4 regions of the Bradyrhizobium sp. UFLA05-153 genome follow, and region 2 is predicted to be linked to each of the others. Evidence: predicted binding sites of a transcription regulator. Region 2 holds the regulator's gene; each other region holds the start of a gene.
What was found. Region 2 encodes LexA, which represses DNA repair genes until DNA is damaged. Its sites were predicted from a motif close to TGTTCNNNNTGTGTTCNG; they were not measured.

Region 1 (5,046 bases), on a different contig from region 2:
CTGCTTGATGAGGTTGGCCTCGAGCAGCAGCGCCTCGGTCTCGGTCGTGGTCGAGACGATCTCGACCGAGACCGTCGCCGCGATCATGCGCAGGATGCGCGCCGGCTGCTGCGCGCCCACGCGCGCGTAGTTGGAGAGGCGCTTTTTGACGTTCTTGGCCTTGCCGACATAGAGCACGTCGTTGTTCGCATTGAGCATGCGGTAGACGCCCGCCGAAGTGGGGGCGAGCCGTACCGCGCGCTCGATCGCGTCATGTCCGGTCGCAAGCGGACCTTCGCCGACCGCGCCAGTCTCTTCCAGGATATCCGGGAGCCGCGCCTCATCTTCGTCATCGCTGCCATTCGTCACGGGATCGACGTCGGGCGGCGTCAGCTCCTGCGGCGGGGCGTCCGGCGCTGCGCCGCGCCGCACCTTTCGCGCGCGTGCAGTGTCCGGGGTGTCGGAGGAATCGTGATCCATAGTGCGAATTTAGGCGCTGGGCGTGCCGATTTGAAGTTTTACCGGGCTGGCTGAGCGGACCGCGCGCGGTGTTCCCGGTAACGCTTCCTTAAGACTGTTAAGCGGGCGGTAACCGCGCTTAACAACCCTTTAACTTAAAACTCTCGATAAATCCTACGCGAAAAGTTCTTGGTTCCGTAACCATGCGGTTTTGCCTTGCGCGACTGCGCATGCAGACCGCGATGGCCTTGCGGCAGTTGCGTTGGAGTGTGTGATGAAGGGGCTCGTTATGGGCGCTGCGGCTCTGGTTGCCGCCGGCTGGAGCGCTTCGGCAGAGGCCGCCGATCTCAATTACGGACGGCAAGCAGCCTATACCGTCAACCAGCCGCTCAATGCCTATAGCTGGGCCGGCCCCTATCTCGGCGCCAATCTCGGCTATGAATGGGGCTCGGTGAGCAACAATCCCGCCAATCCGGCCGGCTTCGTCGGCGGCATCCAGGCCGGCTACAACTTCCAGAACGGCCCGTGGGTGTTCGGCGTGGAAGGCGATATCCAGGCGGCCGGCGCCGACGATACGTTCGCGCCGTGGAAGTTTTCCAATCCCTGGTTCGGAACGTTGCGCGGTCGCGCCGGCTACGCCTTCAACAACATCCTGTTCTACGGCACGGCCGGTCTTGCCTTCGGCGAGTTGCGTGCGGAGACTTTTGGCTGGACGGAGTCGCACACCACGGTGGGCTGGACTGCAGGTGTCGGCGCCGAGTTCGGCATCGCGCAGAACTGGAGCGCCAAGATCGAATATCTCTTCCTCGATCTGTCTTCGAGCCAGTTCGCGATCACCGGCGTGTCGAACGGCTATAGCGCCAGCGTGGTGCGTGCAGGCGTGAACTATCACTTCTGATAGCTAAAGAAGAAAATACCGGACCTAAACCTCCCGGCCTCGCGGCCGGGACTTTTTTGCGTCAGGCTTCGCCTAAGAGAGGATCACCAGGTTGACCGCCTTGGGTCCCTTGCCCTTCTTGTCCGGCTCGACTTCGAAAGTGATACGCTGTCCTTCGGTGAGGTCCTTCAGTCCCGCCCGCTCCACCGCCGTGATGTGAACGAAGACGTCGCGACCGCCATCGTCCGGCTTGATGAAGCCGTAACCGCGCTCGCCGTTGAAAAATTTAACCGTGCCCGTCATGGCCATCGGGACTCCTCCCCCGCATTGCTCCTCCGCCGTGATGCAGACTCGCACCTCGGCATGACCGGACATACGAGCCCGGGAGCTGGCCACCCTTGGACGGACGTGTCAGTCCGCCTGGATCCTTCTGAGGCCTTCACTCCGCCGCAACCATTCGCGGAAGCGGAACGCAAAGCCAGTCACGGGACACAGCATAATACGGTTCTTTGCAGATTGACTACCGTTCATGCATAGTTTTCCCAATAGGTGTACTACTTTAGGGCTTCGGTACCTCCAGGCGGAAACGGGCCGCGCCGCCCTGGCCGAGCGGCTTTTCGAGCTCCGGCAGGATGGTCTTGAGCTCGCCCTGCAGCGTAAAGGGTGGGTTGACGATCAAAAGCCCCGTCGTGACGAGTGGTGCGTCGGTACTTTGCGGTGCGACGCTGAATTCGAGCCGTAGGCATTTCCCCTGAGGCTTGGCTGCGGCTGCAGCCCGCGCCACAGCTTGCGCGAGCGCGTCGGTGGCGCGCCTGGATTTGACGGGATACCAGATCACATAGATGCCGGTCGGCCACTTGGCGTACGCTTCGGAGAAGGCCTCACCGAGACGCTCGAACTCGTCCTTGGCCTCGAAGGGCGGGTCGATCAGCACCAGACCGCGCCGCTCCTTCGGCGGCACGAAAGCCGGCAGCGCAACCCAGCCGTCAAGATCGACCACGCGCGCCTGCGTGTCGCGACGCAGCACATCGATCAGCGCCTTGCGCGCCTTCGGCTCGAGCTCGCAGGCGACGAGGCGGTCCTGCGGCCGCAACAGGCCACGCGCGATCAGCGGCGATCCGGGATAGGCCTTCAATTCGCCGCGCGGATTGAAGGCGCGGACGATGTCGAGATAGGGCTTTGTGAGTGCGGCGACCTCGTTGGACAGGCGTGCCTGCATGACGCGGGCGATGCCGGTCAGCCACTCGCCGCCGCGCCGCGCCTCGTCGCCTTCGAGATCGTAGAGGCCGGCGCCGGCATGAGTGTCGATGACGCGGAATGCGGCTGGCTTGTCCTGGAGATAGGTCAGGATGCGCGCCAGCACGATGTGCTTGATGACATCGGCGAAGTTGCCGGCGTGAAAGGCGTGGCGGTAGTTCATGTCGGACAGTTACGACATCGCGCGATGAAAGTAACGGTTGTCATTCCGGGACGATGCGACGGGACCGCAAGCGCGGCCCGGAGCATCGAACTATGGTGCGCAATTGCGCACCTGAGAATCCCGAGATTCCGGGTCTGGTGCTGACGCTCCATCCCGGAATGACGGAGAGAGTGTGCGGCTGAGGCTAACCGCCGCGGATCGGCGGCATCGTCACCTGGTCGCGGCGGCAGGCGCGGCGGTCGAGCTCCTCGCAGGAGCGGAATTGCAGGTCCTTGTTCAGGCAGATGCGCACCTCCGACAGCCGCGTCCGGTTGCACGTCACTGAAACGGCCGAGCTGCTCAGCCCCGGATTGGCCTTGATGAAGGCCTCCTCGACATCGGCGGGCGCCACGGTCTTGGCCTGCGACAGATCGAGATATTCGGCCGGAATCTTGATGACGGCGCGCGCTTTCCGGATGGTCTCGAAATAATTGCGGTCCGACAGGCCCGAGCAGGTGCCGTGCTTGTCCCATTCGTTGAAGATCAGCCCCGGCGCCGGCATCAGGTCGAGCATGGAAGAGACGATGTTGCGGTTCAGCCGCGGCGCCGGCCGCTGGCAGTATTCCGGAAAGCCGTTCTCGTATTGCGGCCACAGCCCGTGCACCACGAAGGCGTAGGGCCGTCCGCCGCACTGGATCTGGGAGCGGCCGCCGCGCTCGGCTGCCTCCTCGCAGAACGACGGCGACCAGGACAGCGACAGCACATAGAAATCGAATTCGCCGGGCGCATTCTGCCGCCTGTCCTGCGCCATTGCACTGCCGGCCAGCGCGACAAGGCCGGCGGTGAGCGCGAGGGAGATCAGAAAACGGGACAGGGAATGCAATCTGGAATGAAACATGACGACGCCCTTCAACTAGACTGTGCAAGAGAGCCTAGCAGGCGACGAGAACATTTCAAGAACAAAATGGACGACGCCCGCCTTGGCGCGACGATTCGCCCGAATCAGGGTTTTGCCGCCCGGCAGGCGGGATTGTACGCCCAGTTGCGGTCGAGACCGACCACGCACCATTCGACGCCCTGGCCGAAGCCGGCAAAGCCGCCGTCCTCGAGGATCGAGAAATGCACCCTGCGCACCTTGCCGTCGCTGAGCATGGCCTCGCCCGTGCAGTAGCGGCGCGGAATGTTGTCGGACTGCCAGGGCCGGAAGGCGGTCTCGTGGACCCCCGCGAAGCCCGTGATCTTCAACGACGAATTCCAGAACGAGCTTTCTTTCTCCCAGAACTGGGTGGCGATCGTCGGCAGTGCCTTGTCGCAATCCGCGACGCGGCCGTCATAGCGGGGGCCATCGAGCCAGAAGTTCAGCTCCAGCGGATTGGCGGCCTTGGCCTCGGTCAGCGACAGCGCCCCCAGGACGAGGCCGAATACCGCGGCAAAGCGGAGCGATTTCAGGGAGGTGACGAGGTCGCGCATGGGCAATCCAGGAGGCATGGTTGCAAGCATCGGACCGTGCCGCGAAGGTGGGGAGAGGTCAAGTGCAGCCGGGCAACACTCGCTGACGAGTTGCACGCAACGTCGCACTTGGCAGGCCTTCCATTCTTTTCAGCACGTCCGCGGCGCCGTAGACTGGCGCCAGCCAAAGGGAGTGACGGGAATGCGAATCATTGCGGCCGCGAGCCTTCTTGCCAGCCTGGTTGTCTCGGGACTGCTGGCGGGTGCGCCGGCGCGCGCCGACATCCTTCCGGTGCCGCCCGTCAAGGGCAACGACACCGGCGGCATCATCGCCTATTCAATGGCGACGCAGGTCGATGCGCGGCAGATCGCCGTCGACCACTGCGCCCGTTACGGCAAGGTGGTGAAATTCCTCGCCGTGCAGCCCTATGACGGCGGCTACATCTCGTTCGCCTGCCGCTGGGTGCCGTATGGCGCGGCCGAGCAGCCGCTGCGCACGCTGTACTGATCCCCTTCAGACCGCAAGCTGTGACCGGGAGTTGGGCGCATGACGCGACGGCCGTTTGTTTTCTGCGCTAGCCTGCTTGTGCTCGCAATGTCGGCGACGACGGCTGCGCATGCGGTGGATCTGCCGGTGCGCAAGGCCGGCCTCTGGGAGATGAAGATGCTTCGCTCCGGCGGGCCGATGCCGGAAATGACCATGCAGCACTGCACCGACGAGACCGTCGACAAGGAGATGAACAACAACGTCTCCCCGATGGCGAAGCAGATCTGCACCAAGCAGGACATCCAGAAGACCGCGACCGGTTACGTCAGCGATTCCGTCTGCAACGTTGCCGGCACCACCACGACCTCGCATGCCGAGATCACCGGCGACTTCAAC
Region 2 (5,046 bases):
CATTTTACCTGCTGCTGTCCGGCGCGGAGGTTGCAACGCAGCGCTCGTTCTTCATGACGGCGGTGGTGCTGATCGCGGTGATGGTTGATCGGCGTGCCATCACCTTCCGCACGCTCGCGGTTGCCGCGATGATCGTGCTCGCGGTCGCGCCGGAGGCTCTCGTGCATCCGAGCTTCCAGATGTCGTTTGCTGCGACTCTCGGCCTCGTCGCGCTGGTGCACATCGGTATGCCGAACCTGTTTGCCTCGCCCGATCACTCCGCTACAGCGCGCATCGCGCTGTGGGGCGGCCGCGAGCTCGTCATGCTGCTGATGGCCTCGCTGATCGCGGGGCTTGCGACGACACCTTATGCCGCCTTCCATTTCCACCGCGTCACGCCTTACGGGGTGCTCGCCAATCTCGCGGCGATGCCGGTGGTCTCGGCGCTGGTGATGCCCGCCGGACTTTTGGGGTTGATCGCAGCGCCGTTCGGGCTCGATGGCGTGTTCTGGTGGCTGATGGGGATCGGCATCGACTGGATGGTCGTTGTGACGCGCTGGGTCGCGGCGTTGCCGGGCGCGGTCGGCCGCATCGCCGCGTTCGGCACCGGTCCGCTGATTGCCGCCAGCATCGGCCTCATCGTGATGGGCCTGTTGCGCACGCCGCTGCGCTGGACGGGCGCCATCGTGCTCGCGCTCTCGATTGGTTCGACGCTGCACGTGCGCCAGCCCGACATCCTGATCGCGGGCGACGGCCACAGCGTCGCGGTGCGCGGCAGGGACCGCCAACTGCACCTGATCCGAACCGGCAAGGACAATTTTCTCCTCAAGGAGTGGCTTGCAGCCGATGCCGATCCGCGCAGCGCAACCGCTACCTCGCTCGCCGACGGCGTCTCATGCGACGAGGCCGGCTGCGTGACGCCGCTCGCTGATGGTCGTCTGGTCGCGCTCTCGCTGCGTGTCGACGCGCTGGCGGATGATTGCAGCCGCGCCGCGCTGGTGGTGACGGCGAAGCCGGCAGCAACCGATTGCGCGGCAATGGTCGTGGATCGCGAGCGTCTGAAGACGCAAGGCGCGCTCACCCTATCGCGCGAGGGCGACGGTTTCACGCTGCAAACGGTGAAAGCAAGGGGCGCAAACCGCCCCTGGTCGCCGGCTGAGGCCGGCGATAGCGATTTCGAGCTCAGCCTCGCACCGCGGCCGGCTACTCCACGCAGCAAGGACGCTACGCCGTCGGAGGCCGACCTGCAGGCCGAGGATTGAAAGACGCGTCAGCCGATCGGCAGGCGTGTCGTAGGCGTCGTGGTCGTGTGCTGCTCGACGGCGGGCTGCTCTGTCTTCTCGCCGAGCGGCTGCGTCACCGGCAATTGCAGAACGGTGGCACGCTGTCCCTCGACGAGCTGCGTCACCAGCACGTAGTTGCCGTCGGGGAATTCGATCGCATCATGATGACGATCGGGAATGTGCGGATCGACCTTGCCGAACTTGCCGACGCGGGAATTGACGGTGCGTGTCCAGATCCAGCGATTGTCGTAGCGGACGTTGTCGGCGAAGGCGAGCTCGGTGCCCGGCAGGAGGCAGACGGCAACCGAGAGATCACGCTCCGACGCAAATCCACGCGTCGAGGTGCCGCGGAAGGTTGTCGTGACGATCGTCTCGCCGACTTGAGCGGGGCGGGTCGCAACGGCATGTAGGCTGTAGTCACACATCGGAGTGCTCCTCATGCGAGATAGCAGGTCCGCGCCCCCCCGGAGGCGCAGGCCTCTATCAGAGTTGGAAGCCTTCGAGTGTATCGCGTTTGTGGGCAAATCTGCGGCCCGTGTGCGCGTCGCCCGATCACATTATCTTTCCCGGCAAACCAGGAACAAAGCCTCTCGCTGTTAGTCTATCTTGGTTCACACCATTCACTCACGCGAGCTTCCATCAGCGGCCGGCAGGAGCGGAGTACCCTGAATAGGGCCAGCTCACCTGCGGCGCGGGTGCGATCGCATTGTTGGAATTGCGGAATGGCGCGCTGGTTACCGCGTGCTCCGTCTTGCGGATGGCACAGTGGTGTTGCGCTGCATCGCTCGCGGAGGCCGAGCCCGCGAGCAAGGCCGCCGAGAACACGCCCAAAATCATCTGTCGCACGGTTTTTTCCTCTTTATCGTGCACCGCGCATTCGCGCTTGCGGTGCTTGAGGATTAGCTCTGCGCAGGTGTGAGGATAATCGCGGTGGAAGCGGAAACACCATTCCGCCGGAGCGGACAATCCGTCCGCCCGCGTCGCTGCGCGATGGCCGGCAATCTGCCGGGCAATCAGTACTTCCGGTACAGCCCGATCAGCTTGCCCTGAATCTTCACCCGGTTCGGCGGCAGGATGCGCACCTCATAGGCGGTGTTCGCGGGCTCCAACGCGATCGACGCACCGCGGCGGCGGAAGCGCTTGAGCGTCGCTTCCTCGTCGTCGATCAGCGCCACCACGATGTCGCCGGTATCCGCGGTCTCGTTGCGCTGGATCAGCGCCATGTCGCCATCCAGGATGCCGGCGTCGACCATCGAATCGCCGCGCACTTCGAGCGCATAGTGCTCGCCCGAGCCGAGCAGGTCCGGCGGTACGCTGATGGTGTGGCTGCGGGTCTGCAACGCCTCGATCGGCGTGCCGGCCGCGATCCGTCCCATCACGGGCACGGCGACCGGACGCTCGCCCTCGTCGACAGTAGCGCTTGGGCCCCGCACCTTGCCGAGATTGCCTTCGATGACGCTCGGCGTGAAGCCGCGGCGGCCGGCGCCTGCAGCCTGAAGCTCGGGCAGCTTGATGACCTCGATGGCGCGCGCGCGGTTGGGCAGGCGACGGATGAAGCCGCGCTCTTCCAGCGCGGTGATCAGGCGATGGATGCCCGACTTCGAGCGCAGATCGAGCGCGTCCTTCATTTCGTCGAAGGAGGGCGGCACGCCGCTTTCCTTGAGGCGCTCACTGATGAACCGCAGAAGCTCGTATTGTTTGCGCGTTAACATCTCGACCAAGTCCCCCGGTTGATGTCGTTCGATTCCGAGACGTCAGATTCAGCAGAAGCCGCTAGATGCTCGAAACAAATCATGAACGGACACTATATGTTCGATATGTGTTCCGCAACCACTTAATTTTGTGTGAACGCGGCGAAGTTCGCGTCACGCGCGAATCAGATCGCACTCACAAGGGCAGCCGCAACACCTCGCAAGGCGTGCCTGCTTCGGCCTTTGGCGCGAATGGCGCGCGCACGAGAAGTGCCTGTGCCATAGCGAGATTCGCAAGCAGCGAGGAGTCCTGGTGGTTGACCGGAACGGCCACGAGCGTGCCGTCCTCGCGCTCCTCGAGCCTGGCGCGCAGATAGTCCTCGCGGACATCGTTGGGCCCGACGTCGCGCCCGAGCACGGCGCGCTCGAGGCGGTGATGAACGCGCGAGCGGCCCGCAAGCGCGCGAATCAACGGCACCATGAACAGGAAGCCGCAGACATAGGACGACACCGGATTGCCGGGCAGGCCGATCACCCGCATCGCGCCGAGATGGCCGTGCATCATGGGCTTGCCCGGCCGCATCGCGATTTTCCAGAACGCCATTTCGAAGCCTTCGGCTTGAAGCGCAGGCCTGACCAGATCGTGGTCGCCGACCGAGGCCCCGCCGGTCGTGATCAGGATGTCGGCGCCGCTCTCGCGGGCCCGGCGGATACCGGCGGTGGTCGCCGCAACGGTATCGGCTGCAATGCCGAGATCGAACGTTTCGGCGCCCTCGGCCCGCGCCAGCGCGTGCAAGGCGTAGCCGTTGGAAAAAACGATCTGGCCCGCGCCGGGCGTCGAGCCCGGCATCACCAGTTCGTCGCCGGTCGCGAGAATCGCGACCCTGGGCCGGCGGCGGACGGCAAGCTCCGGATGGTTCATGCCGGCGGCGAGTGAGAGGTCGCGTTCGGTCAGCCGGGCTCCCTGTCGGAGCAGCACGTCGCCCTCGCGGAAATCGACGCCGGCGGGGCGGATGTGCCGTCCGACGATCGCGGCCTCCTTGATCGTGACGCGCTTGCCGTCAGCGACGGTGTCCTCCTGGATCACCACCGCGTCCGCGCCATCGGGCACCACGCCGCCGGTGAAGATCCGCACCGCCTGGCTCGCGCCGACCGTTCCCGCAAACGGCCGGCCGGCCGCGACCTCGCCGATCACGGTGATCTCTGCGCCCACCTTCGCCGCGTCGGTGGCGCGCACCGCATAGCCGTCCATCGCCGACATCGCCTGCGGCGGCTGCGTGCGCCTGGCCGCGACGTCGCGCGCGAGCACGCGGTGGTAGGCTGCATCCAGCGCGACCATCTCCTCAGCCACGGGCACGACGCCCGCAAGCACCGCGGCGAGGGCATCGGACACCGGCATCAGGGCCACGGGCAAAACTCCTGCAGAGCAAATCGTAAGGACAGGTCGCGTTGCGTTCTAGCCGAGTGCGGGCGTCGAGGCAAAAGGGGTGATCACGAAGGTGGAGATGGAAATGTCGCTCCAGCAGCAGGATGGCGGGATGCCCTTTGGGACAATATCGCGTCGTCCCGCCTCCGGCTCAGAATTGCCGCGCGCCACAGCACGAAAGGCGCGTCAGGAGACGTCCGGGAGAACCCTGATGGCAGAGACTTCAAAGCTGTCGGTCGAGAAGGCGCTCGAGAAGCTGCGCGGCGATGAGCCGCCGAAATCCAGGAGCGCAAAGCTCGACGAGGAGATCGAGGCACTCAAGGAGAAGACGAGCCGCATGCGCGCGCAACGGCAGCGTCTCGATCGGCCCCAACCCAAGCGCGGTTGAATGCGCCTAGTGCGGCCGCCGCGCGATCGTCTCGATGACGAGAAAGACGGGGATGACGGTGGCCAAACATGCCACGGCGACGACCAGGCTCACGGCTAGCATCAGGTGGCTCCCGTTTCATTGTCCGGATCGACGTCGGGCGCTCTCAGGCTGTGATCCATCTCGGGCAGCGGGTCGCCCTGCGCTTTCAGATCGGCCGCCTTGCTGACCAGCTTGGCGGAGAGTTCCTTGTCCGATGTTGACTTCGCGAATTGGAGAAGGATCGAGGCTTGTTTGGTG
Region 3 (5,046 bases), on a different contig from region 2:
TCGTAGGTCACGTCTTGTCCATCGATCGTCAAAACGCCGATTTTGTTCGCGAGGTTGAGGCAGACGAAGGCGCGCTTGCCGTCGGGTGCGATGACAACAGCCGCAGCCTGCTGCTCCACCGGTACCTCGCCGACGGCTTTGACCGTTGAACCCTGGATGGAGACGACAGAGACACTCTTGCCGTCTCGGTTGGCAATCAATGCCAGGTCGCCCTTCTTTGAGATCGACAGACCGGAGGGCTGCCGCCCGACGGTAACCGTGTCGATCAACCTCGGCGGATCTGCACTGAGGTCAATCACGTACAGCTTGTCATCGGGGACCGTTTTCCAGGAGCTTCCTTCCTGGACGTGAACCACGGAATTGGCGACCAGGCCCAGCTTGCCGTCTGGTGTGATCTGCAAGTTCGTGGGTGGCCCCAGCAGAGAGTTCGCCAGCGGCAGGCTCGCGCGAATCCTGGGTTTGGCGGGATTGGTGACGTCCACGACCAGCACCGCGTCGATACCCGGAGTGCTATTCGTCTGGCCTTCGGGACCAAAAGTGATCTTGCTGTCGAGGCCGATCAGGATGTCGTTGGTTCCGGCCATTGCCGAGCCGCCGGCAACGAGGCCAGCCAAGCAGGCGGCGCAAAGAGCACTGCGTAAATTCATGATGCGATTTCTCCCACCCGGCTCATTTCTGGATGAGCCTGTCACTCTACCTTACCTTGCAGGTTTTGCAGATAGCAATCACTACCGCGCCGACGGCGTCGGGACATTCGCCAGGGCCTTGATCTTTGAACCGCGTGACAACTGCGTCGGGTCACTTCGTCACGCCCCGACTGTTCGGCCACACCCAGTTGCGGATCTCCGGCATGTCCTCGCCATGCTCGCGCACGTAGCGCGAATGTTCGATCAACTTGTCGCGGAACCGCTGCTTCACATGCGCCGCCTTCGTCGCGAGGCGCGGCACACGCTCGATCGCCTCGATCGCGAGATGGAAACGGTCGAGCTCGTTGAGCACGACCATGTCGAACGGCGTCGTCGTCGTGCCTTCCTCGTCAAAGCCGCGCACATGCATGCCGGCGTGGTTGGCGCGGCTGTAGGTCAAGCGATGAATGAGATAGGGGTAGCCGTGATAGGCGAAGATCACCGGCTTGTCGCGCGTGAACAGCGAGTCGAAATCCCGATCGGAAAGGCCATGCGGATGCTGCTCGTTCGGTTGCAGCGTCATGAGATCGACGACGTTGACGACGCGGATCTTCAGGTCGGGCAGGGCGTTCCGCAAGAGATCGACCGCAGCGAGCGTTTCCACCGTCGGCACGTCGCCGGCGCAGGCCATCACGACGTCGGGCTCGCCGTCGGCCCTTTCCGTGCCGGCCCAGGTCCAGATGCCGATGCCGGCATCACAATGTGTCGCCGCGTCCTGCATGGCGAGCCATTGCGGCGCGGGCTGCTTGCCGGCAACGATGACGTTGATGCGGTCGTAGGTGCGCAGACAGTGATCGGCAACCCACAGCAGCGTGTTGGCGTCCGGCGGGAAATAGACGCGGACGATATCGGCCTTCTTGTTGGTGACGAGATCGACGAAGCCGGGGTCCTGATGGCTGAAGCCGTTATGGTCCTGGCGCCAGACATGCGAGGTCAGGAGATAGTTGAGCGACGCGATCGGACGCCGCCACGTCAGCTCGCGCGACACTTTCAGCCATTTGGCGTGCTGGTTAAACATGGAGTCGACGATGTGGATGAAGGCTTCGTAGCAGGAGTAGAAGCCGTGGCGTCCGGTGAGCAGATAGCCCTCGAGCCAGCCCTGGCAGAGATGCTCGCTCAGCACCTCCATGACGCGGCCATCCTGGGCGAGGTGAACATCATAAGGTTCGGTCGGCTCCATCCAGACCCGTTCGGTCGCCTCGAACACGGCGTCGAGCCGGTTTGACGCGGTCTCGTCCGGACCCATGATGCGGAAGTTGCGCGCATCCGCATTCAGCCTGACGACGTCGCGCAGGAATTTGCCGAGCTCGCGCGTCGCCTCCGCGACCGTCTTGCCCGGCTCCTTCACCTCGACGGCGAAGCTGCGGAAATCGGGCAGCTTCAGCCCGCGCTTCAACAGCCCGCCATTGCCATGCGGATTGGCGCCCATGCGGCGATCGCCTTCCGGCGCGAGCGCCTGAAGCTCGGGAATGAGCGCGCCGTTGCGATCGAACAGCTCCTCCGGCGCGTAGCTTTTCATCCAGCCTTCGAGCACCTTCAAATGCGCGGGATTTTCCCGGCAATTGGCGACCGGCACCTGATGGGCGCGCCAGAAACCTTCGACCTTCAGCCCGTCGACCTCCTTGGGGCCGGTCCAGCCCTTCGGTGAGCGCAGCACGATCATCGGCCAGCGCGGCCGCTCGATCGTGGTCCTTGTTTCGCGCGCATGCTGCTGGATCGAGCGGATCCTTGCCAGCGCCACGTCGAGTGCGTCCGCCATGATCCGGTGCATCGTCTTGGGATCGTCACCCTCGACGAACAGCGGCTCGTGGCCAAACCCGCGGAAGAGATCGCGGAGCTCCTCGTCGCGCATCCGTCCGAGCACGGTAGGGTTGGCGATCTTGTAGCCGTTGAGATGCAGGATCGGCAGCACCGCGCCGTCATGCGCAGGATTCAGAAACTTGTTCGAATGCCAGGACGCCGCGAGCGGCCCGGTCTCGGCTTCGCCGTCACCGACGACGCAGGCGACGATCAGATCGGGATTGTCGAGCGCCGCGCCATAGGCGTGGACCAGCGCGTAGCCGAGCTCGCCGCCCTCATGGATCGAGCCCGGCGTCTCCGGCGCCGCGTGGCTCGGAATGCCGCCGGGGAAGGAGAACTGCCTGAACAGCTTGCGCAATCCGTCCGTGTCGCGCCCGATGTCTGGATAGATCTCGCTATAGCTGCCTTCGAGATAGGTATTGGCGACCATGCCCGGGCCGCCATGACCGGGACCGCAGATATAGAGCACGCTGAGATCGAGTGTGCGGATCGCGCGGTTGAGATGGGCATAAATGAAGTTCAGCCCGGGTGTCGTGCCCCAATGGCCGAGCAGGCGCGGCTTGATGTGCTCGGGCCGCAGCGGCTCGCGCAGCAGTGGATTGTCCAAAAGGTAGATTTGCCCGACGGATAAGTAGTTTGCGGCGCGCCAGTAGCGATCGAGCAGGTCGATATCGCCCGCGCTGGCGCGCTCTTGTTGTTTGCTTGTCATGATAAAGCTGACCCTGTTGCGTCGATCGTCACCAACACGGTTCCGCTGCGATCGATCCGTTGCCAACGCTCGGCATCAAACGTCATTGCGGCCGGCACCCTTTGCGGGAGGTCAAATTCCGCGCGCGAAGTTTGGGCGGCTACTTTGCATGGGGTTGTTTTGCGGTTTTTGAATTGGTGTTCTTGATTTGTTCCTTTTGCGTGTTATCTTGGCTTCATGAGTCGAGCATCCTCTCATGCCCTCAAGCACCCGCCGGTCACGGCGCCCTCCGAGCCGGCGGGTGCGCCTTCCGCCTTTCCTGAGCTTGCCGTCGCGATCGACCGCGAGCGCAGGCGCGGGCGGGGCGCCCAGTCCAACGCCAGCGGCCGTTATGAGGCCGAGGCGCGCGTTGCCTTTGACGACGGCTGGCAGAGCCTGGAGGAATTGCCGCCATTCAAGACCACGGTGGCGGTCGATACCTCTCGCAAAGTGATCACCCGCAACGACTCCCCCGACATCGGCTTCGACCGTTCCATCAATCCCTATCGCGGCTGCGAGCATGGCTGCGTCTACTGCTTCGCGCGGCCGACCCACGCCTATCTCGGGCTCTCGCCGGGGCTCGACTTCGAGTCAAAGCTGTTTGCCAAGCCCGAGGCGCCGGCGCTCCTGGAGAAGGAACTCGCCGCGACCGGCTATGAGCCGCGGATGATCGCGATCGGCACCAACACCGATCCCTATCAGCCGATCGAGCGCGAGCGGAAGATCATGCGCGGCATCCTGGAGGTGCTGGAGCGCGCGGGTCATCCCGTCGGCATCGTGACGAAATCGGCGCTGGTAACGCGTGACATCGATATCCTCTCGCGCATGGCCAGCCGCAACCTTGCCAAGGTCGCGATCTCGGTCACGACGCTCGATCCAAAGCTGGCGCGCACCATGGAGCCGCGCGCCTCGACACCGCCCAAGCGGCTGGAGGCGCTGAAGCAGCTTACGGAGGCCGGTATCCCCACGACCGTGATGGTCGCTCCCGTGATCCCTGCGCTGAACGATTCCGAGATCGAACGGATCTTGGACGCGGCCGCGCATGCGGGCGTCAAGGAAGCTTCCTACGTGCTGCTGCGGCTGCCGCTCGAGGTCCGCGACCTCTTCCGCGAATGGCTGATGGCGAACTATCCGGATCGCTATCGCCACGTCTTCACCCTGATCCGCGACATGCGCGGCGGTCGCGACTATGACTCGAAATGGGGCGAGCGGATGAAGGGCACGGGTCCCATGGCCTGGACCATCGGCCGCCGCTTCGAGATCGCCTGCGAGCGCCTCGGCCTGAACAAGCGCCGCTCCAAGCTGACAACGGACCACTTCGCCAAGCCGAAGCGCGGCGGCGAGCAGCTGAGCCTGTTCTAGGGCGAAGGCGCAAAATGCCTCCACATCGTCATTGCGAGCGCAGCGAAGCAATCCGGAAATGCATCTGCAGCGACAGTCCGGATTGCTTCGTCGCATCGCTCCTCGCAAATGACGGAGGATGGGCTGGCGTCTGAATAACGGGAATTATCCCGAGTTCCCCGTTGCGCCGGCCTGAGCCGCGTGCGCACGATCCCGGCCATGATTCGGGACAAATCCGCCAGCAAGCCGGCCAAGGACGCCGCGAAGAAAGAGCCCAAAGCGGCCGCGAAGGAGCCCAAGGGCACCGTCAAGGGCGTCATCGCGATCGCGCCGCCGAGCTTTCGCCGCGAGCGCGCGCTGATCAAGCGCGGCGTATGGCCGGTCGCCGGCTGCGACGAGGCGGGGCGGGGGCCGCTGGCGGGACCTGTGGTCGCGGCCGCCGTGATCCTCGACCCGAACCGGATCCCGCGCGGCATCGACGATTCCAAGCGC
Region 4 (5,046 bases), on a different contig from region 2:
ATCGAGATCGCGCTGCTCCTGCACCACAATCTCGGTGCGGCTCGCCGAGAGACGGACCATGTCGAAGCCGAAACCGGGATTGAGGGGATCGGCGAGCGCATCTAGCCGTTCGCGAAAGAGACGGTCGACGACTGCGCTTCGCGTCACCGGCCGCCCTGTCTCGACCATGATCGCGCGCACCATGCCGTCGGTGCGGAAGAAGGACGCCTCCAGCCGCCGCGCGCCCTTGCCTTGCTTCTCCATTGAGGCGATCAGCGTATCCGCGAGCCGCGACAGCGTCATCGCGATCATGGTGTCGGTCGCGATCGGCTCGGCGAAGCATTTTTCCACGATGTAGTCAGGCAGCGGCTTTCGCGGGCTGATCGGCGCATCGCCCTGCCCCAGCGCATGCGCGAGCAGCGTCGAGAAGCGCGCACCGAAGCGCGCCGTGATCTCATGGGGGCTGCGCGAAGCGACATCGCCGATGGTCTTCAGGCCGGCGCGGCGTAGACCCGTGGTGATGGCGTCATCCGCGCCGAGCGCGGAGACCGGCAAGGCACTGATCGCTTCCGCCTCCGCGCCATCGGCGACGATGGTGCTAGGTGCCTGCCGCGTCAGCGTGCGCGCACAGATCGAGGTCGAAGCGATCGCCGCGCTGACCGCAAAACCCTGTCGCACCAGTGTACGGACGAGCGCCTGCAACAGGTTGGCCTCGCCGCCGAACAGATGCGCGCAGCCGGTGATGTCGAGGAAGAGGCCATGCGGGGGATCGAGCGCCACCAGCGGCGTGAAGCGGTCGCACCAGTCGGCGATATCCTCGAGCGTCCTGGCATCCGCCGCGACATCGGCGTCGAACACCTTTAATTCCGGACAGATGGCGCGGGCGTTCGCCAGCGGCTGGCCGATATGCAGGCCGAAGTGTCCAGCCGCTTCATCGAGCGCGTAGATCGAAAGCGCGTTGTTTTCCTTCGCAACGACGATGCTCGGCCCATCTTTTCGTTTTAACGCGTTTTCTTCACGCGAACCGGTGTCCACTTCGCTTGAAAACGCTTTATCCGGCCTTTCGCTGATGAGCGAAAGCACCCGCTTGATGCGATCGATGGGCAGGCGCGGCAGCCACAGGCTGAGGATACGCCGACGATTCACTGAACAGGCACTCATCACTTTTCCATTCCATGATCCACCGGCCGACCGGGCCATGACGATTGCGAACGAGCTCGGCATCGAAGCAAGGCGCGCCCCAGGCGCTCCACTGAGGTCCCGGCGGTGAATGCGCCGCCCGCAACATCCATCTGGTTTCCGCGGTCGACGGCAGAGGGTTTGCTGCCATCCGCAGCAGCAGCCCGGTCACGCCGGAAGCCTGGGCTGCAAGCGTCAGCTTGCGGCTCGCCACGAGATCGAACTGTTTCGTCTCGCCCCAGAGCTCGAGCACGACGGCGCCCAGCGCATCGCAGGCAAGCGCATCGGCTGACGTCCGCAGCGCGCTCTCGATATCGGCAGCGCGCACCATCACCACGCGGCGCGGATCGAGGCCGAGTTCGGCAAGCCCGCTCATCGACAGTGCGCCTGCCTCGATTTCCGAAAAATCCTGCCGCACCCACAGCAGCGGGCGATGCGCCATCACGCGCCCCGCAAGTCCGGTGACAAAACCCGTCGCGGCCGTGCCCTGGCGTCCCTCGCAAAACACTTCGTGGATCGCCGCACGTGCCAGCCCACCCTGCAAGGCCAGATCTGCCTGGGGGTGGCCGAGCGCCACGCGATCGCGATGATGCGCGGCATCCGACGTCTCGATGCGCTCGATCTGGCCGCGCAAAGCCGCAAGCGCGCTTGTGCGTGCGCTCATGCTCGCCGCTCCTTCTCGTGATGGTCGCCAGGATCGTCAGAAAGACAAACGATCGGCTGGCTCATTTGTTCATGATATGTTCTAATATAAAGCTAACAGCGCCGCTGGAGTCAATCGAATTGGCGGGCTCTCGGATTCATGAGCGAAATCAAGAGGATTCAAGTGCCATGTACCTCATCACCCTCGATCATGAGACGGATTTCGACGGCTGGCGCAAAGCCGCGCGCGCGCTGGCACTGCATCACATCGCCCCCGTGGACGTGACGTGGGGCGTGCAAGGCCAGATCAAAGATCAAATGCCGCCCGGCCTGTCCGAAGCGCCGAGCCTGCCGCCGATCGAGATCGAAAGCACCTTCAACGTGCCGGCCAATTTCATCGAGCTTGCGCGCGTCGCGATCCTCAATCGCGACAGCGAACGCTTTGCGCTGCTCTATCGCCTGCTGTGGCGGTTGAAGGCCGATCATGACCTCTTGGGACGGATGACTGACCCTGATGTGGCGCTGGCCACCGCGATGGCAAACAGCGTGCATCGCGACGTGCAGCGGATGCGCGATGTCATCCGTTTTCGCGAGATCGGACGCGAGCAGAAGGCGCATTACGCCGCCTGGTTCGTGCCGGAGCATCACATCGTCGAATTCGCGGCGCCCTTCTTCGCGCGCCGCTATGCGGACATGCCCTGGTCGATCCTCACGCCCGACATTTGCGCCCATTGGGACGGCCACGTGATCTCGTTCACCCCGGGAATCAGCCAGACGGAGATGCCCGCACCAAGCCGCCTGGAGGAAACCTGGCGCCGCCACTTCCGCACCGACCGGCCGATCGCACCGGAAGCGCCAAAAAAGCGCGCGAGGAACCTCCCGGAAGCCTCGATACTTGAACCTCTGCTCGCCGATGCCGAACGCTGGACCGGCGGACGGAGCACGCCGCGTCCGGAGGCAGCCATGCCACGCAAGCCCGCCGCCGATGATCTCGAAACGCTGCGCGAGGAAGCCGCGCATTGTCGCGCCTGCCCTCTCTACAAGGATGCGACGCAGACCGTGTTCGGTGAAGGCCCGAAGAGCGCCACCATCATGCTGGTCGGCGAACAGCCCGGCGACAAGGAAGACCTCGCTGGCCACCCCTTTGTCGGGCCCGCTGGAATGATGCTCGATCGCGCGCTGGAAGAGGCCGGCGTCGATCGCAGGAAGGTCTATGTCACCAACGCGGTGAAGCATTTCAAGTTTGTACCGCGCGGAAAAATCCGCCTGCACCAGAAGCCGAACACGCCGGAGATCCGCGCCTGCCGGCAATGGTATGAACGGGAACTGTCGGCCCTCCAGCCCAGCCTCGTCGTCGCGATGGGCGCGACCGCCGCGCAAAGCGTGTTCGGCAAGATCACGCCGATCGGCAAGAACCGAGGCCGGCTGATCGATCTTGCCGACGGCCGCAAGGCGCTGGTGACGGTGCACCCGTCCTATCTGCTGCGGCTGCCGGACCCCAAGGCCAAGGAGCTGGAATATCAGCGTTTTGTCGACGACCTGAAGATCGCAGCCGGATTCCGGGAAAAATCAGCACGGGCAGCGTGATGTAACTCACGCTGCGCCGCAGCGGATACCCGTGGAGAAACGTCATCATTTCAACTGCCTGTCACATGCCGCGCGCAAAGTCGGGGCACAGGGACAGGAGAGTTTTCAATGAGTGACCTTGCTTTACCCGGCTCCATCGAGCCGGCCTTGCGGAGGGGCCCCGACCTCGACCGCGGTTTTCATCCGCTGACCGGCATTATCTACATGGGGGTCATCGCCGCGGCGCTGCTCTTCGTCGCCTACAGCATCTGGGTCGACGTCGATGCGACCGGCACGCAGGTCAAGAGCATTGCGCCCTTCCTCATGCTCTTCGTCGCGCTGCTGATCGCGCTCGGCTTCGAGTTCGTGAACGGCTTCCACGACACCGCCAATGCGGTCGCAACCGTCATCTACACCCGCTCGCTGCCGGCCCACATCGCCGTGGTCTGGTCCGGCATGTTCAACCTGTTCGGCGTGCTGCTCTCGAGTGGCGCGGTCGCGTTCGGCATCGTCTCGCTGCTGCCGGTGGAGTTGATCCTCCAGGTCGGCTCCAGCGCGGGCTTTGCCATGGTGTTCGCGCTGTTGATCGCGGCGATCATCTGGAACGTCGGCACCTGGTATTTCGGCCTGCCGGCGTCGAGCTCGCATACGCTGATCGGCTCGATCATGGGCGTCGGCATCATGAATGCGGTCCTGCACGGCCGCAGCGGCACCTCGGGCGTCGACTGGACCCAGGCCACCAATATCGGCAAGGCTTTGCTGCTGTCGCCGCTGTTCGGGTTCGCGCTCGCCGCCGGCCTGCTCCTGATCCTGCGTACCGTGCTGCTGCGCGCCACGCCCGCTTTGTTCGGCGAGCCGAAGGGCGACCAGCCGCCGCCGTGGTGGATCCGCGGCATCCTGATCCTCACCTGCACGCTGGTGAGCTTCTTCCACGGCTCCAATGACGGCCAGAAGGGCATGGGCCTGATCATGCTGATCCTGATCGGCACCGTGCCGACGGCCTATGCGCTCAATCGCGCACTGCCGGCGAGCCAGATCGAGGCGTTCGTCGCGAACTCGGAGGCCGCGAGCAAGGTGATCGAGGCCAAGGCCGCCGGCTACAACGTCATCGGCAATCCGCGGCCCGCAGTGACCAACTACGTCGCTCAACACGAGGTCAACGGCGGCACGTTCCCGTCGCTCGCCGTGCTCGTGCGTGACATCGCAAAGCAGGTCACCACCTACGGATCGCTGGCGAAGGTGCCGGCCGAAGTCGTCGGCAACACCCGCAATGACATGTACCTCGTCTCGGAAGCAATCCGCTTCCTGATGAAGGACAAGGAGGCCGAGCTCAGCGCCAACGACGTCGCCGTGCTCACCGCCTACAAGGGCTCGCTCGACAGCGCCACGAAGTTCATCCCCGGCTGGGTGAAGATCGTGGTCGCCATCGCACTTGGGCTCGGCACCATGGTCGGCTGGAAGCGCATCGTCGTCACGGTCGGCGAAAAGATCGGCAAGACGCACCTGACCTACGCGCAAGGCGCCTGCGCCGAGATCACCGCAGCCGCCACCATTGCCGCCGCCGACGTCTACGGCCTGCCGGTCTCGACCACGCACGTGCTGTCGTCCGGCATCGCCGGCACGATGGCGGCCAACGGCTCGGGCCTGCAATGGGCGACGATCCGCAACATCGCGATGGCC

Region 1: Q2941_RS36760 (ribonuclease T2 family protein) is a predicted target of LexA. The motif match lies at 3,659-3,676, and genes of this name have one in related genera.
Region 3: Q2941_RS21300 (PA0069 family radical SAM protein) is a predicted target of LexA. The motif match lies at 3,373-3,390, and genes of this name have one in related genera.
Region 4: Q2941_RS18100 (ImuA family protein) is a predicted target of LexA. The motif match lies at 1,889-1,906, and genes of this name have one in related genera.

Annotation. Positions count from the first base shown of each region.
Region 1 is NZ_JBBIAM010000092.1:6,190-11,235, reverse strand. Features, by position in the region: gene uvrC (excinuclease ABC subunit UvrC) at 1-459, opposite strand, end outside; gene Q2941_RS36775 (outer membrane protein) at 713-1,336, shown strand; gene Q2941_RS36770 (cold-shock protein) at 1,409-1,624, opposite strand; gene Q2941_RS36765 (23S rRNA (adenine(2030)-N(6))-methyltransferase RlmJ) at 1,875-2,735, opposite strand; gene Q2941_RS36760 (ribonuclease T2 family protein) at 2,920-3,612, opposite strand; gene Q2941_RS36755 (hypothetical protein) at 3,717-4,184, opposite strand; gene Q2941_RS36750 (hypothetical protein) at 4,366-4,671, shown strand; gene Q2941_RS36745 (DUF3617 domain-containing protein) at 4,711-5,046, shown strand, end outside.
Region 2 is NZ_JBBIAM010000088.1:6,707-11,752, forward strand. Features, by position in the region: gene Q2941_RS36115 (ComEC/Rec2 family competence protein) at 1-1,241, shown strand, start outside; gene Q2941_RS36120 (hypothetical protein) at 1,250-1,687, opposite strand; gene Q2941_RS36125 (hypothetical protein) at 1,902-2,228, opposite strand; gene lexA (transcriptional repressor LexA) at 2,276-2,974, opposite strand; gene Q2941_RS36135 (molybdopterin molybdotransferase MoeA) at 3,150-4,361, opposite strand; gene Q2941_RS36140 (hypothetical protein) at 4,591-4,767, shown strand; gene Q2941_RS36145 (hypothetical protein) at 4,869-5,046, opposite strand, start outside.
Region 3 is NZ_JBBIAM010000034.1:52,439-57,484, reverse strand. Features, by position in the region: gene Q2941_RS21310 (YncE family protein) at 1-584, opposite strand, end outside; gene Q2941_RS21305 (phosphoketolase family protein) at 799-3,195, opposite strand; gene Q2941_RS21300 (PA0069 family radical SAM protein) at 3,412-4,575, shown strand; gene Q2941_RS21295 (ribonuclease HII) at 4,774-5,046, shown strand, end outside.
Region 4 is NZ_JBBIAM010000027.1:23,161-28,206, forward strand. Features, by position in the region: gene Q2941_RS18095 (Y-family DNA polymerase) at 1-1,140, opposite strand, end outside; gene Q2941_RS18100 (ImuA family protein) at 1,031-1,822, opposite strand; gene Q2941_RS18105 (UdgX family uracil-DNA binding protein) at 1,990-3,387, shown strand; gene Q2941_RS18110 (inorganic phosphate transporter) at 3,496-5,046, shown strand, end outside.